2 linked regions of the Allorhodopirellula heiligendammensis genome follow. The protein of the gene in region 1 binds, or shares a complex with, the protein of each later gene. Links are inferred from orthologs where the notes say so. Each region holds a gene or a part of one and is shown on either strand. Other genes may lie near its edges. The genes, in order: secY and Poly21_RS05840.

Region 1 (7,163 bases):
TGGATATTCACACGGTCGCGGCGGGAGGTGGTTCGATTTGCCGCTGCCAAGACGGTCGCTTGTACGTCGGGCCTGAAAGTGCGGGCGCCAACCCGGGGCCCGCCTGCTATGGGCGAGGCGGGCCACTGACGATCACCGACGTCAATGTCGTCCTGGGGCGATTACCCGCAGAGCGTTTTCCGTTTCCGCTCGATCGCGGTGCAGCGGAGCGAGCACTCTCAGCCGTACACCAATCGCTACCCAATTCGATTGCCGCGTCGCCAGCCGAACTGGCAGAAGGTTTTTTGCAAATCGCCGTCACGCAAATGGCCGAGGCGGTGCGGAGCGTCACCATGGCAGCTGGCAACGACGTTCGTGAGATGGCCTTAGTCGGATTCGGCGGTGCCGCTGGCGGGCATCTCTGCCGCGTCGCCGAATCGTTAGGGATGTCGCACATCATCGATCACCCTCAAGCCGGAATTTTATCAGCCGTGGGGATTGGCCAAGCCGCGATCGGCCGCATCCTGACCGCAGCCCAACAGGGCACGATTGCGTTGGGTAAAACGGAACATGAGCCCGCCGCACCCGAACAGTTCACCCGCGTCAGCTCAGTGGAGTGCCAGGCTGAACTGCGCCAAGCCGCCGACAATTTGCGCCACGATTGCCTAGCTCTGTTGTCCGACGAAGAATCCCTGGGTGACCCGAAAAACGTGAATCTCGCCGCAATCCACGACACTGATGATGACCAAGTCAGCGTCAAACTCTGGGCCGACCTGCGATACCGGGGCACACAATCGACCCTCGAACTGGCGCTCGAGCCGACCGAAACTCTCGCCGCTCGTATGGATGCCAAGCATGCAGCAACATTCGGCTACGACCGCATCCAGATGCCGGTTGAAGTCGTCTCTCTACGCTGCGAAACCACGCTCCAAAAGCCGCAGCAGCAAGCCCAACGTGTGCAGCGAGAGCAAGCTCCGCAAGGCCAACGTCGGCTCGCGACACCGCTCTCCAGCAACGGGCTAATGGCCGTGTTGGATCGTGAACAACTCGCCGGAGGCGACTCGATTGCGGGACCGGCAATCGTTGCATCGCCGCACTCGATTTTGGTCGTTGAAGCCGGCTGGATCGCGACCATGGATTTAGCAGGGGCTATCGAATTGCGTAGGACGCGCGTCGCATCGATAGACTCCGCCATCGAAGCTGAAACGAATCATGATGCGGTGGAGATGGAAATCGTCAGTCGCCGTGTCCAGGGAATCGCTGAAGCCATGGGTGAAGTGATCCGTCGCACCAGCGTCAGCGTGAACGTCAAGGAGCGACGCGACTATAGCTGCGCCGTTTTCTTGGGTGACGGTGCGCTCGCAGCGAACGCCGCCCACGTGCCTGTTCATTTAGGAGCGATGGGACATACCGTCCGCAGCATGATCGCCTCGTTCCCGTACATGGAACGGGGGGACTGCTTCATTAGCAATGACCCGTTTGCCGGTGGCTCACACCTCCCCGATGTGACTGTTGTGACGCCCGTGTTTTGTTCTCCAGAGTCCCAGCGACGACCTGCGAATTGGCCATGCGATTACTTTGTTGCCTCTCGGTGTCATCACGCTGAGATTGGTGGGATGCTGCCCGGTTCAATGGCCCCTGAGGCGACATGTCTGGCCGACGAAGGCGTTTTGATCCGTAACATGGCGTTGGCCCGCGGCGGTGTTTCAAACCATGCGCGACTGCGTGATTTACTGCAATCTGGACCATTTCCATCACGCAGCGTTGATGAAAACATGGCCGATATCGCAGCTGCCGAAGCGGCCGGCCGCGAGGGTGCCCGGTTGATGACGACGCTGTCGGACTCTTTGCCACCTGGCCGATTGTCTGAATTGCTCACACGTTTGCTGAGCGTGGCCGGCGAAGCAGCCGCAAAATGGATCGACTCTCTCGGCACCGCCACGCGCTCGTTCTCCGATCAACTCGACGATGGGACACCGATAAAGGTTTCATTGCGACCAACGCGTTGCGCCACTGCGGACGGCACACCTCGTCTGACGATTGACTTCACCGGGACCGGCGATGTCCATCCGCATGGTTTCAATGCGACGCGTTCAATTGTCACCGCTGCGGTGCTCTATGTACTACGGTGCGTGACGCCCAACGAGCTGCCGCTCTGTGATGGCGTGCTCGATCGGATGGACTTAATCATCCCCCCGGGCTTGCTTGACCCGCCGGCCAACCAGGAGCCGAATCTCTGTCCAGCGGTGGTTGCAGGGAACGTGGAAACGTCGAACCGGGTCGTCGACGTCTTGCTGGGCGCACTCGGCGTGGCGGCAGCGTCGCAAGGGACGATGAACAATCTGTTGCTCGGTGACAGCACCTTTGGCTATTACGAAACAATCGGTGGCGGGGCGGGGGCGACCAGAAACGCCAATGGAGCCGACGCCGTCCACACTCATATGACCAACACACGGATCACCGATCCGGAAGTACTTGAGTCACGCCTGCCAGTGCGATTGTGGAAGTTTGGCGTTCGCCATCACAGCGGCGGGACAGGATATCATCGCGGCGGCGATGGGATCGTTCGCGAAATGGAGTTCCTGCGTCCCCTGATGCTTTCACTCATCACGTCTCGCCGGACAACCCAGCCGTATGGTGCGGAAGGCGGAGAGCCTGGGCAACCGGGAATGCAATCACTGTTCCGCGGCGGGCAAGAAACCTCACTGGCGGGCTGCGTCTCCATGCCCGTTCATGCAGGTGATCGTCTGCGAATAGAAACTCCCGGCGGTGGCGGCTTTGGAGTTAGCCGTTGATCCCTGTCCCGTCGAAGCAGATTGCTCGAAGACAGTCACGGCGACGTCCCGGCGTCAGACAACAATGCCTTCGCGGTGGAGAAGTTCTCGCCCAGCCGTCAGGAACATCTCTGGTACAACTGACAAATAGTCTGGAAAACAGCCTCTTCGCACTGCATCCCATCGACAGCATTCACGAGCGATTGGTCTTCATAGTGAGCGAGCAAGGGAGCCGTGCGTTGCTCGTAAAGCTCAAATCGCTCGTGGATAAACTCGGGTGAGTCATCGCTACGCTGCCCGTCCTGAGAACGCTTGATGAGCCTCTGTACCAACTCCGCTGCGTCTACCACCAAGTGAATCACGTAATCGAGCTGTTGCGAGCGAGCTCGCAGCACAGCATCGAAAGCTTGGGCTTGTACGAGCGTCCTCGGAAAACCGTCCAGCAGGTAACCGCTGCGACAATCGTCTTCGCCCAGACGATCGGCCATCATCCTCATGATAAACTCGTCAGGAGCGAAGTGCCCACGGTCGATGCGTAGGTGAATATCATGACCGGCCTCACTATCGAGCGACCGGAGCATCTCACCGGTGCTGATATGCGGAATTCCCAAGTGAGCACTGAGTCGCTCACACTGCGTCCCCTTGCCGGATCCCGGTGCGCCGATGAAGACAATCTTCACAATCGAATCACCCCCGTTGCGATCTCTAGACAACCGGGGATGTACCGCCACCGGCTCCTTCGAGCAGACCGCGATAGTTACGCATCACCAAGTGACTGTCGATTTTCTGCACCAAGTCAAACGCCACGCTCACAGCAATCAGGAGCCCCGTACCACCGTAGAAACCGGCGATAGAGTAGGGCACCCCGAGCGAACCGTAGACGATTGTAGGCACGATCGCGATCAGGCCTAGGAAGGCAGCACCGACATAGGTGATCCGTACCATGACCTTCTCTAGATAATCCGTCGTTCGACGACCGGGGCGATACCCAGGAATGAACGTGCCGCTCTCTTTCAGATTGTCACTCATCTCTTTCGGATTGAACGTGATCGCTGTCCAGAAGTAACAGAAGAAGAAGATGAGTGCCACATACAACAGGTTGAAGAAGTACGAGGTCTGGTCGCTCAACGTGAGGCTGACCGTATTGAGTGCGCGGAACAAGGTTCCCGACGAGTCAAACCGTCCCGCCAGGAAGCTGAAGAACACGCCAGGGATCATTAACAGACTGCTCGCGAAGATAATCGGCATCACACCGGCTTGGTTGATTCGCAGCGGCAGAAACTGGCGTGTACCGCCATACACGCGGCGGCCTCGTGTGAACTTCGCCGATTGCGTCGGAATCTTCCGCTGCCCCAGTGTGATGAAGACAACGCCAAAGACCACCACGACAAACAAAACAACGAGGATGATCAGGGTCTCAATCCCCACGTCGCCCTTGGACAAACCGGTAAGCTGCGGCTTCATGCCCGAAACCAACTCGAAGAGAGCCTTCGGCATCTGAGCAAGAATACCAGCCATGATCAGCAGACTGATCCCGTTACCGATACCGTACTCATCAATCTGCTCGCCCAGCCACATCAAGAACACCGTGCCCGTTGTCATGGTAAGCACCGCCACGACCTGCCAACCAAAATAGAGTTGCTGATCGGCATTCATGAAGTTCGGGTTGATGTTGCTGGTCCCGTCGGCCCCCGCCATCAGCATGAACTTCAGATACATATAGCTCTGCACCACGCAGATCAAAACTGTCAGGTAGCGAGTGTACTCGTTAAGCTTCTTGCGGCCCGCCTCGCCTTCCTTCTTGAGCTCTTCAAGTGGCTTGTAGACACTGCCGAGTAACTGAAAAATGATCGACGCGGAGATGTAGGGCATGATACCCAGGCCGAAAATGGTTGCCTGGCGAAGGTCACTGGCAGCGAACACACTGACCTTCTGCAGGAAGTCGGCGGCACCACCGCCAGCGGCGTCCTCGAGATCTGTGGCGATCATCGGCAACGGGATGTGGAACCCGATGCGGTAAACCGCGAGCAACCCGATCGTCAGCAAGATCTTCTTGCGCAGTTCGGGAATCGAGAAAATGATTCGGAGCTTTTCGAACATCGATCCGTCCGTCGTCGAGCGTTGGAGGGTGAGAGAGGCGTAATACGCCGAGGATTTTAGCGATCGACAGCGATCAACACGAGAGCGATTCGGGTTGGCGTGGTGGATCTTCACAAAGATCTCTACGCAACAGGATCTATGAAAAAATCCTCAACCCAAAATTCAGTAGCAACCGAGGCTAGGTCTGAATGGCTAATCGCGTTCCGCGAGTCGCGACGCGACCCACTGAAAACGAGTGAGGTCGCTTAGGCTTTGGCCTTCTTCAAATCGGCGACACGTTCATCGGGAGTACGCTTAGCTGGGATCTTATCGATCGTTCCGCCAGCAGCAGTGATCTTCTCTTCAGCAGACTTGCTGAAGCGATGCGCACGCACGGTGAGTTTCTTGGTGATCTCACCATCGCCGAGGATCTTTACCTCGTCAAAGGTACCCTTGGCAACGTTCTTTTCTGCCATGGCTTCCAAGGTCACCGTGTCACCATCATTGAAAATTTCATTCAATCGAGCCACGTTCACCGCGAACACGGTAACGGACCATTTGTTATTGAAACCGCGTTTGGGGATACGGCGGAACATCGGCATCGCACCGCCCTGAAAGTTAGGCTTGCGGCTGTAACCGCTGCGGCTCTTATGTCCCTTATGCCCACGTCCGGATGTCTTGCCGGTGCCGCTGCCCGGACCACGGCCGATGCGTTTTCGATTGCGGTGTTTCGTGATTCCGCGATGGATGTCGTTGAGTTGCATAGTAACGGTACTGAGTTGGGAGGACTGAGGGCTGAGACAATCTCTCGCTCAACATCCTTCTGATAAAAATGAGCTTCGAACCGATCCAATCAGCGAGCAAACCCGCCGCTGGTGCCGTCGGCTCACGGCATGAAGCGAACTAGACCTCGATGAGATCTTCGGGGGCCATGCCACGAAGAGCAGCGATTTGTTCGCGTGTCCGCAATTTACTCATCGCATCGAGTGTTGCCTTGACCAACGTCACCGGATTGTTGGTGCCGTAGGACTTGGTGAGAATATCGTGAATACCACAGGCTTCGCAAACGGCCCGCACGGCTTGACCGGCGATGATACCCGTACCAGCACCAGCAGGAATCAACAGGACCTTCGCAGCGCCGAAGTGGCCCCATACTTGGTGAGGGATGCTGCCGTCAACCAATGGCACTTCGATCATGCTGCGTGAGGCTTGCTTGGTCGCCTTCTGCACACTGGGTGGAACTTCGTTGGCTTTGCCATAACCCCAACCCACTTTGCCGTTGGTATCGCCAACGACCACCATGGCGGCAAAACTAAACCGACGACCGCCCTTGACGACAGCCGCACAGCGTTTGATCTTCACGATCCGATCAACCAGACCGCTTTCCAAAGCTGGTTCTTCTTTTTTGCTGCGTCGGCTATTGCTGCGTGAGTTACTCATTGTGGCAAATAATCTGCTGAAAGGTTTGCAGGCGACGGAAGTTCGGCCGGCTGCGGTTTTTGAGTGGGAATGGTGTTGGCGAACTTAGAACTGAAGACCGGCTTCACGGGCGGCTTCGGCAAATGCCTTCACCCGGCCGTGATACTTGTTGTGGCCCCGATCGAGCTGAGCGGATTTGATCCCCGCTTCGGCGGCTCGTTCAGCGACGAGTTTACCAACCAATGCCGCAGCGTCACAGTTGCCACCAGCTTTCACTTGATCGCGAATGCTCTTGTCACGCGTGCTGGCACTGGCAATCGTTTTGCCCTGCTCGTCATCGACGACCTGGCAAGCGAAATGCTTGAGCGAACGGTGAATGCACAGCCGGGGTTGATTGGCGTCACCACGCAACTTGTTACGAACATGACGGCGACGGCGAAGTCGCTTCGACTGAATTTTCTTATTTTTATCCATGACGATGCACCGATGATGATGATTATTTGGTAGCGGACTTGCCGGGCTTGATCTTGACGTATTCGCCTTGATAACGAACGCCCTTGCCCTTGTACGGTTCAGGTTTACGCAGCGAGCGAATGTCGGCAGCAAACTGCCCCACCCGTTGCTTGTCACAGCCTTGCACGACCACGTGTGTCTGATCAGGGCAGGTGACCGTCAAATCCGACGGAATTTTGCGGTGCAACTCGTTGGCGAAGCCGACGCGAAGTTGCAGGGTGTCACCATTGATCGCGGCCAAGTAGCCAACGCCAACAATCTCGAGCTTCTTCTCGTATCCTTGGGTCACGCCGACGACCATGTTCGCCAGAATGGCACGGGTCAATCCATGGAACTCACGGGACGAACGAGTATCGTCACCACGCGTGACGGTCACCTCATTGGCATCGCTATCAACAG
Region 2 (8,446 bases), on another replicon or contig:
CTCAGCGTCCCCCCACGAGACGAAAGTTCTATGCTGGGGACGCCAGTCCAGGAGACGCGGGAATGAGTCCTCGGGATCGAGTCCTTGGGGACCAGGGACTCGACCCCGTACGTCCCTGCCAAACGTCCCTGCCAAACGCCCCAGCCAAATGAGTTTGTTTTTATGAGACCGGTGAGTGGGCTGTCCCACGCCCCTCGCGAACAAGTCATTTCGTGTAAATTGGCACCATGCCCACCGCCTCCCCACGTGCCGTCACCGTTGCCGCAGAACCCGATCTCGCTGATCGCATCAGGGAGTCGGAACAGCGTTCAGATGCATCGATGCTGGGAGTCGGTGAGAGCTCAGTGCGTCCGCTCGATACCACGATCGAGGTGGTGACGCCTGAGAACATTGCTTTTCAGTACCAGCTGGCGGGGCCATTTCGGCGGCTGCCAGCCTATGTCATCGACGTGTTGGTGCGTTATGGAATGATGTTCTGCATCGTGATGGTGCTGTGGTTCTTGGTCGGGACACTGGCCATCGAACTCCTGGGGGCGTTCGCCGTGGGCGCAGTTCTGGTCTGCTACTTTGTGATCAGTTGGTTTTACGGGGCCTCGATGGAGACCTATTTCAATGGCCGCACGGTCGGCAAGTGGATGTTTGGTATCCGCGTGATCGACATCGATGGATGCCCGATCACTGGTCGGCGCGCGATTGTGCGGAATCTATTGCGGGTCGCCGACATGGCCCCGATGGCGGCTCTCCCTCAGCTCGCCGTAGACGTGCCGCCTGTATTTTTCATTCCCACTGGGATCGTGGGGCTAATCAGTGTGATCTGCACGCGACGGATGCAGCGGCTCGGTGACATTGCGGCCGGGACCATGGTAATCGTCGATGAAAAAACATGGCGGCTACCGATTGCCAAGGTGGAGGATCCACGAGTGGCGCCATTGGCCTCATTCATCCCAGGGGACTACAGCGTTTCTCGGAGTATGGCGCGGACGCTGGCAATTTATGTTGAGCGGCGTCATTACCTGACACCCGGTCGCCGTGCTGAAATCGCACGTCATCTCGCCATCCCTTTGATCGAGAGGTTCGATTTTGTCCCTAGCGTCGACTTCGATTTACTCCTGCTTGCGCTATACTACCGCACCTTCCTGTCCGCCCCCACCGACGAGCCCGCCGATCTGGGGCCGCTGGCCGGATACAGCCCGCTGCGGCGTGACCAAGCACGCGTCGTTCCATCGTAGTGGATTTTGTTGCCGATCCTCACGACGCCTCCCACCGCCAAACTTTATTTTTTGATGGCATTCACGCTGAATGAGCCGTTTGGGCGCTAGCCCCGGTTTTGACAGCTAGGAACCGAGAGCCATGGTTAACGCCAAAACGGCTCGTGAAAATTTTGGACGGCATTATCCTCCTGACTTGAAGCGACGATTCATGCAAATCCAACACTTTTGCCAGGCGATGGCTGAGCTTGCTCCGGTGCGGTTCGCCGAAGACTGGGACAACGTCGGCTTGCTGCTGGGTGACCGGACGGCAACGGCCACGCGCGTGATGACCTGTTTGACGGTCACTCCCGCGGTCATTGACGAAGCCGAGGCGGAAAATGTTGACCTCGTCATCGCTCATCACCCATTGCCGTTTCAGCCGCTGAGAAAAATCACGGTGGATTCAGCCGCCGGTGAACTGGTATGGCGACTGTGCCGCAACGGGACGGCTCTGTATAGCGCCCATACTGCCTATGACTCCGCGCCCGGGGGGATCAACGATCAGTGGTGTGACGCGTTGAGGGTGAAAGGGGTGGGTGCATTGATACCCAAGCCGAACTTGGGCGGGGCGGGTGAGCAACTCGGACCGGCGGCATGGGACGGCTACATTGAGAAGGATGAGGGCAGTGCGAAGAATAGGGGAGATAGGTCGCTCGGGGCGGGGCGGTATGGGGATCTGCCCGACTGGCGCTCTGCGCATGAAATTTTAAAGCTCGCTGCGGAATTTTCGGGAGCGACGCGGCCGCGAATGGTAGGAGATCCGCAGCGACCCGTGCGGCGAATCGGCTTTGCTTGTGGCAGTGGTGGCAGTTTCGTAGGGGCCGCCGGTCGGGTTGGTTGTGAACTGCTGATTACCGGCGAGGCCACCTTTCACACGTGTCTGGAAGCGGAAAACACGGGGATAACGCTCGTGATGCTCGGACACTATGCCAGCGAGCGGTTTGCGATGGAGAGTCTGGCCCAGCGTTTGCAAACTCTGCCCCAGCTGGTCAAAATTCATGCCAAATCGACTCCGGTAGACAACTTTCGGGTTTGGGCGAGTCGCCGCGAGCGGGATGTGATCGCAGTTGACCGAAATTCGCCAAACCCGTAACGTGGAACACTGGCACGGTTTACGAAAGAACCTATCCGCAAAGGGGTCAGACCCTTTACAACCAACGCGTTTCACCCCTTAAAAAAACTCTATGTCCATTTTCGAGCGTCTTTGGGACCTACTCGGTCTCGTTTTCGGCGGAACCTTCGAACGGGTCGGCCAGGCCGCCACCAGCGTCTTCGGCTCGGCCAATGCGAGGCATGTCGCCAAGCTTCAAGAGCGTGTCGAAAAAATCAACGCGTTGGAGCCTAAGTACGAAGCGTTCACAGACGAAGAGTTACGTGCGCAAACCGAGCTGTTCCGCAAGCGACTGCGCCAGGGGGAGACGCTCGATGACCTCCTCGTGGAAGCCTTTGCGGTGTGTCGAGAAGGCGGCAAGCGGTTTCTCAACATGCGCCATTATGACGTCCAGCTGATTGGTGGCATGGTGCTACACGCTGGTGGGATTGCCGAAATGGTGACAGGTGAGGGAAAGACGCTGGTCGCGACGCTGCCTGCGTACCTCAATGCCCTCGAAGGCAAGGGCGTTCACGTCATCACGGTCAACGATTACCTCGCTCGTCGTGATATGGAGTGGATGGCACCTCTCTGCATGAATCTCGGACTGACGATCAATGCGATCCAGTCTGGAATGAGCACGCAGGAGAAACAGGCGGCGTACCAGTGCGATATCACCTACGGAACCAACAATGAGTTCGGATTCGATTATCTGCGAGACAACATGCGTCCGGCCGCGAAAGGCGACGACCGGTTCCCCAGCGATGCCCAACAGTGCCAAGGCCCGCTGAACTACGCGATCATTGACGAAGTCGACAATATCCTCATTGATGAAGCGCGAACTCCCTTAATCATCAGCGGCCCAGCCGATCTAGATCTTGGACGTTACGCCGACGCCGATCGTGTTGCCCGGCAGCTGCAAAAGGAATTGCACTTTACCGTTGATGAGAAGCAGCACAACGTCACGCTTACCGACGAAGGCGTTCGCGCGGCAGAGGAACTCGCTGGTGTCGAGAGTTTTTACACCGCCGGTAACATGGAATGGCCGCACCTGATCGACAACGCGCTGAAGGCTCACTACCTCTACAAGCTCGATGTCAACTACGTCATCAAGGACCAACAGATTGTCATCGTCGATGAATTCACAGGCCGCTTGATGGAAGGCCGTCAATGGTCCGATGGGCTGCATCAAGCCTGTGAGGCCAAAGAAGGCGTGCCGATCAAGCAAGAGACTCAAACCTTTGCCACCGCGTCGCTGCAGAACATCTTCAAGATGTATAAAAAACTGTCGGGGATGACCGGCACGGCGATGACCGAAGCGGACGAATTCTGGAAGATCTACAAGCTTGACGTGGTCGCCATTCCCACTCACCGGGAAATGCAACGGATCGAGCATGCTGATTTGATTTACCTCAACGAGAAAGATAAATTCCGCGCGATCGCAGACGACGTTGAACGCGCCCACAAGTGGGACGTCGTCTCGCTCAAGGACGGGAGCGAAATCTGGGGCAAGATCCAAAGCGAGGCGGATGATGCCGTCATGATCGTGCCTAAAAACGAGAAGCAGCCTGAGAGTGTTGCTCGTGCGAAGATCGTCAAGATCGAGCGTGCTGGGCGGCCGGTTTTGGTAGGTACGGTCAGCATTGAGAAGAGCGAGCGGCTCAGCCATATGCTCGAGACCCGGGGCATCACTCACAACGTGCTCAATGCAAAGCAGCACGGTCGCGAAGCTGAAATTGTCGCTCAAGCGGGACGCATCGGCGCGGTTACCATCGCCACCAACATGGCTGGACGCGGAACCGATATTATTCTCGGTGGTAACCCTGAGACGATGGCCTGGGCTCAACTGCAACATACCTATCCGACTCGGCTAGAAGTGCCGGATGACGTCTGGAAGAAGCTCGTCGACGAGATCGATGAGCAAGAGCAGATGAGTGCCGAAGGGGAGATCGTACGCGATCTCGGGGGCTTGTATGTGCTCGGTACCGAACGCCACGAATCGCGTCGGATCGACTTGCAGTTGCGTGGTCGCTGTGGTCGCCAGGGTGATCCTGGCGGTAGTCGCTTCTTCTTGTCTCTCGAAGATGACTTGATGCGGATTTTCGCCGGCGACTTCGTCAAGAGCGTGATGGAGCGAATGGGTATGAAGGAAGGTGAGGCGATCGAGTCATCGCTCGTCACCCGTCGCATCGCTGCAGCACAGAAGAAGGTTGAAGAGCGCAACTTTGAAATTCGAAAAAGCTTGCTCGAGTATGACGAAGTGATGGACGAGCAACGCAAACGCGTCTATCGCTATCGTCAGAATCTGCTTGATGGTCACTCCTCACGCAATATGATTCTCGGCCTGATCCGGGCTGAGATCGAATCCCACGTCGATACCTTCCTCGAACCTAATTACGGTATCGAGACATTCGCCAACTACGCCGGCACGCAGCTTCAGTGCCAGCTCGACGCACGCGATTTCTCGAACATGGATTTCGAGATGGCCGATAGCTACGCGAAGGATCAAGCGGAACGGAAATCCGAGGTCACCATCGCCGAAGCCGTCGAAGAGAACCTGCCCAGTGGCATGGAAGAAGAATGGAACTGGAAAGCAATGGCAACGTGGGCCAACACGCGGCTGCAAACGAACTATCAAGATCACCAGCTCAAGAATCTTGATCGCGAGGAAATGCTCGACGATTTTGTCGAAAAGGCACACGCCTTGATCGCCAGCACCGATCTGAGCGAAGGCGAGCCGCTGCTCGACGCAGAGTACGGCCTGAGGGTCCTGTGTGCTTGGATGCGAAACAAATTCGGCATCGAAACGACGCCGGACGAGTTCCGTGACGTCGACGACAGCCGGAAGGTATCCGACACGCTGATGCAGCGTGCGGAAGCCGCCTACACCGAGAAGGAAGCTGAGTACCCGGTGCTCACAGGTATCTCACGATTCACGGAGAAACAGGGGACGCAGGTCTCGCTCGATCGTGAAGGTTTGATTGCATGGGTCCAAGGTCGCTTCAATACAGAATTATCAGTTGATGAGATCAAACTCAATCGCGATGACCTGAAGCTGCAGTTGATCCAGCACAGCAAATCAACTGCGAGCCAGTCCGTGGCCGCACAGGAGCAAGCCATTGCGAAGGTTGCTGAGCTATTCTCAGGTGCAGATGATGAGTCCACCGCCTTGCTCGCCAGTGGCGACAGTGGCCAGTTAGAATCGCTGGTTGAGTGGCTCGGCAGGGAGCTCGATCACGAAACGACTGTCGAGGATCTGTCGCGCATGGATCGGGCTGAGTTGACACTCGCCGTTCAAGGGGCCGTGGATGATCGGTTCTATCCAGAGATGCGGCGAATGGAGCGGCAGATTCTGCTCAATATTGTCGACGATGCCTGGAAGAACCACCTGCTGACAATGGATCACCTGCGCAGCAGCGTGGGGCTCAAGGGCTACGCTCAAATGGACCCCAAGGTCGAGTACAAACGCGAAGGGATGCGGATGTTTGAGACGATGTGGGGCTCGATCGGAGAGCGTGTTTCCGAATTGATCTTCCGCATGGAATCTTTCAATGAGGCGTTCATTCGTAGCACCTGGGTCGATGCTCGACCTCGCCATGATGACGCTCATGAAGCCGGTTCGATCGCCCGCATGCCCAGCGACACAGCGGCCCAACGAGCGGCCTCCGGTAGCGAGGGGCGTGGCGATGGCGAGGAAGTCAAACCGGAACCAATCCGGAAAGACGAACCGCGTATCGGTCGCAACTCACCGTGCCCTTGCGGAAGCGGGAAGAAATACAAATCCTGCTGTATGAGAAAAATGGTATAGGAGGCTGACGTTCTCGGCAGAGTGCAGCTATCCCTCCGGGGAAGCTTGTCCGTCGTCCTCGTGAAGTTGACGTCCTTCGATATCTCCTAAAAACTACGCGACTCTCAAGGGAACACGGATGTTTCTCAATCTCCTCTACGCGATCGCTCTGACACTGCTCTCGCCGGTCATTCTCTACCGAATCGTCCGGTACGGACGCTACCGCCGGGGTGTCTCCGAGAAACTTTTCGGTGTGTCAAAGCGGCGAGCGTCCGAACTTCTTGCCGGTAGCGACGAGTCGATTTGGTTGCACGCGGTGAGCGTGGGTGAAGTCAATCTGTTACCTGAGCTTGCGCGACTGTTATCCGCGCGGTCGCCTCATACGGCAGTTGTGATCAGCGCATCGACTGATACTGGATATGATCTCGCGGTCAAGCATTTTGGCCAGGAACGCGTGTTTTTCTGCCCACTCGATTTTACGTGGGCAGTGCAGTGCACATTGCGGAATCTCAAGTGTCGTCAGTTAGTGCTCGCTGAACTCGAGCTTTGGCCCAACCTGGTTACTGCTGCAACTCGCGTTAACTGCGCCGTTACCGTGATCAACGGTCGGCTTAGCGAGCGTAGTGCGGGACGCTACCAAAAGTTTGCGTGGCTATTGCGGCCGACGTTTGCGTCGCTGACTGCGGTGGGGTGTCAGGATGCAGAAACGGCGGATCGCTTCGTTGCTTGCGGGGTTGATCGCGATCGAGCTCGCGTGACCGGATCGCTGAAGTTTGACAATGCTCCCCGTTCACGTGATACCCCTGGAGTCAATGCGCGGATTAACTGGGCCGGCGTAAGCCCCTGGCACCGCGTCTGGTGTTTCGGCAGCACGCAGGCGGGTGAAGAGGCGATGGCCTTGAAAATCTATCAACGCCTGCGTGTTGAGCATCCCGAACTGCGGCTGATTCTCGTGCCTCGTCACCCGGAACGGTTCAACCAAGTCGCAGAATTAGTGGTAGCGAGTGGCGATCGGGTCATCCGCCGTAGCCAGAACGAGAGTCAATTCAATGACGAGTGGGAGGGCGAGGAGGTCATTCTCGTCGATACGATTGGCGAGTTACGCCACTGGTGGGGCGTCGCGCACATCGCAACCGTGGGGGGCAGTTTTGGTGACCGCGGTGGCCAGAATATGCTGGAGCCCGCAGGATACGGCTGCGCGGTCTCCTTCGGCCCCAATACAAAAAACTTCTCCACCATCGCCGAGCAACTCATCGCCGGTCATGGCGCCGTCCGCGTTGCCGATGAGGAACAGCTCACGGCGTTTGTGCGACGATGTCTCGATGACCATCCCGCCGCTGATTCCTTGGGGCATGCAGCCCAACAAATCGTCGACCAGCATCGAGGCGCCTATCATCGGACGATCGAACTGTTGGGCATGCAATCGATCCCGCAGGACTCCCAGCAGAACGCGGCTTAAACCATCATCAGCGACCAAATCGTGTACCGACTGAGTTCGGAAAACCAGGGTCATTGGCGACCAGTCGAGCGATTTCGCCACTCACCTGCCCCGTATCAACTGCTGTCGACAGTTCGAGCTTGGGGGGCAACCTCGACCATTGGATTGGCCGGCATCAGCCGCATTCAAAACGACTAAATTTCCACGTGGCGCACACCGTTGATCTCGTCAAAGTGGCCAATATTCCATAGCACGCCTGGTTCATCGGGGAACTCTGCCACGAATGCCGGGTCGCAGACCGCCAGTGGGGTCAGGAATAGCATCGTGATCGAGACGGCTCCCGACAGCCCCAGTGAAAAGGCGGTAAACCAGGGCAGGACGCCTGCGGCCAAATGTAATAGCTCATCTTGCCGTGATGGGGTCAACTGTTTTTCGATGCCATACTGACGGATCACGTCAGCCGTATCGAGGGGGTTCGTCAGGGCCAGCATCTCATCAAAGGTGCATCCATGAGTGCGGCATTGGCGATGTGCCTTGACGGCGCGGAGTGCGGTGCGTCGCCGCTGAAACTCGAGCTTGGCACGATAATCGTTGAGCGCCTTCTGTCGGCGATTTGCGACGAACTGCGTGCAGACTCGTGGTACGAATATCGCCGCTTGCAGCCCGGCCTTGCTGATGTCCTTGGCGGCATAGAGCGGCAACCACCGGCGATAGTGCGAAAACACTTCGGATTTGATCTTCTCAATTGCAGCAAAAATATCCTCTTGCGAGGTGAAGTGCAGTTGATCATCGACCTCCACACAGAGCGGTTTGAGGTAAGACACTTTCACACCCGGACGTCGCCCGGGACCGCTCATGAATTCATCGAGCCGAGTTTGCAC

The links.
Region 2: the proteins of secY (region 1) and Poly21_RS05840 are in contact, whole or in part, in a crystal structure (PDB 3DIN), measured with the Thermotoga maritima proteins. The link is inferred for Allorhodopirellula heiligendammensis from one-to-one orthologs. Residues at the interface, in WP_004081795.1 of Thermotoga maritima: Glu108, Gly109, Glu110, Glu111, Ala236, Glu237, Arg238, Arg239, Ile240, Thr241, Ile242, Gln243, Tyr244, Ala245, Arg246, Arg247, Val248, Thr249, Gly250, Arg251, Arg252, Val253, Tyr254, Gly256, Ala257, Ser258, Thr259, Tyr260, Leu261, Pro262; in WP_004082002.1 of Thermotoga maritima: Glu261, Ala262, Arg263, Lys300, Ala301, Arg302, Thr303, Ile304, Ile305, Leu323, Tyr324, Asp325, Pro326, Val329, Ser330, Tyr333, Ile336, Lys340, Phe345, Val349, Glu363, Phe364, Tyr374, Ser375, Gly376, Gly377, Glu393, Ile395, Thr482, Ser483.

The regions. Positions count from the first base shown.
Region 1 is NZ_SJPU01000002.1:2,399,538-2,406,700, forward strand. Bases 2,657-5,590 are described here. They hold secY (preprotein translocase subunit SecY), read right to left. Parts: upstream 4,854-5,590; coding sequence 3,459-4,853; downstream 2,657-3,458. Other genes in these bases: Poly21_RS19040 (hydantoinase B/oxoprolinase family protein), read left to right, coding at 2,657-2,774; Poly21_RS19045 (adenylate kinase), read right to left, coding at 2,873-3,433; rplO (50S ribosomal protein L15), read right to left, coding at 5,099-5,590. Also shown: more of Poly21_RS19040, read left to right, coding at 1-2,656; more of rplO, read right to left, coding at 5,591-5,596; rpsE (30S ribosomal protein S5), read right to left, coding at 5,736-6,272; rplR (50S ribosomal protein L18), read right to left, coding at 6,357-6,725; rplF (50S ribosomal protein L6), read right to left, coding at 6,748-7,163. UniProt on the Escherichia coli protein: The central subunit of the protein translocation channel SecYEG. Consists of two halves formed by TMs 1-5 and 6-10.
Region 2 is NZ_SJPU01000001.1:1,541,351-1,549,796, reverse strand. What follows is about bases 2,132-6,348. They hold Poly21_RS05840 (preprotein translocase subunit SecA), read left to right. Parts: upstream 2,132-2,434; coding sequence 2,435-6,148; downstream 6,149-6,348. Other genes in these bases: Poly21_RS05835 (3-deoxy-D-manno-octulosonic acid transferase), read left to right, coding at 6,267-6,348; Poly21_RS05845 (Nif3-like dinuclear metal center hexameric protein), read left to right, coding at 2,132-2,343. In the rest of the region: Poly21_RS05850 (RDD family protein), read left to right, coding at 321-1,229; more of Poly21_RS05845, read left to right, coding at 1,420-2,131; more of Poly21_RS05835, read left to right, coding at 6,349-7,586; Poly21_RS05830 (hypothetical protein), read right to left, coding at 7,760-8,446. UniProt on the Escherichia coli protein: Required for protein export, interacts with the SecYEG preprotein conducting channel.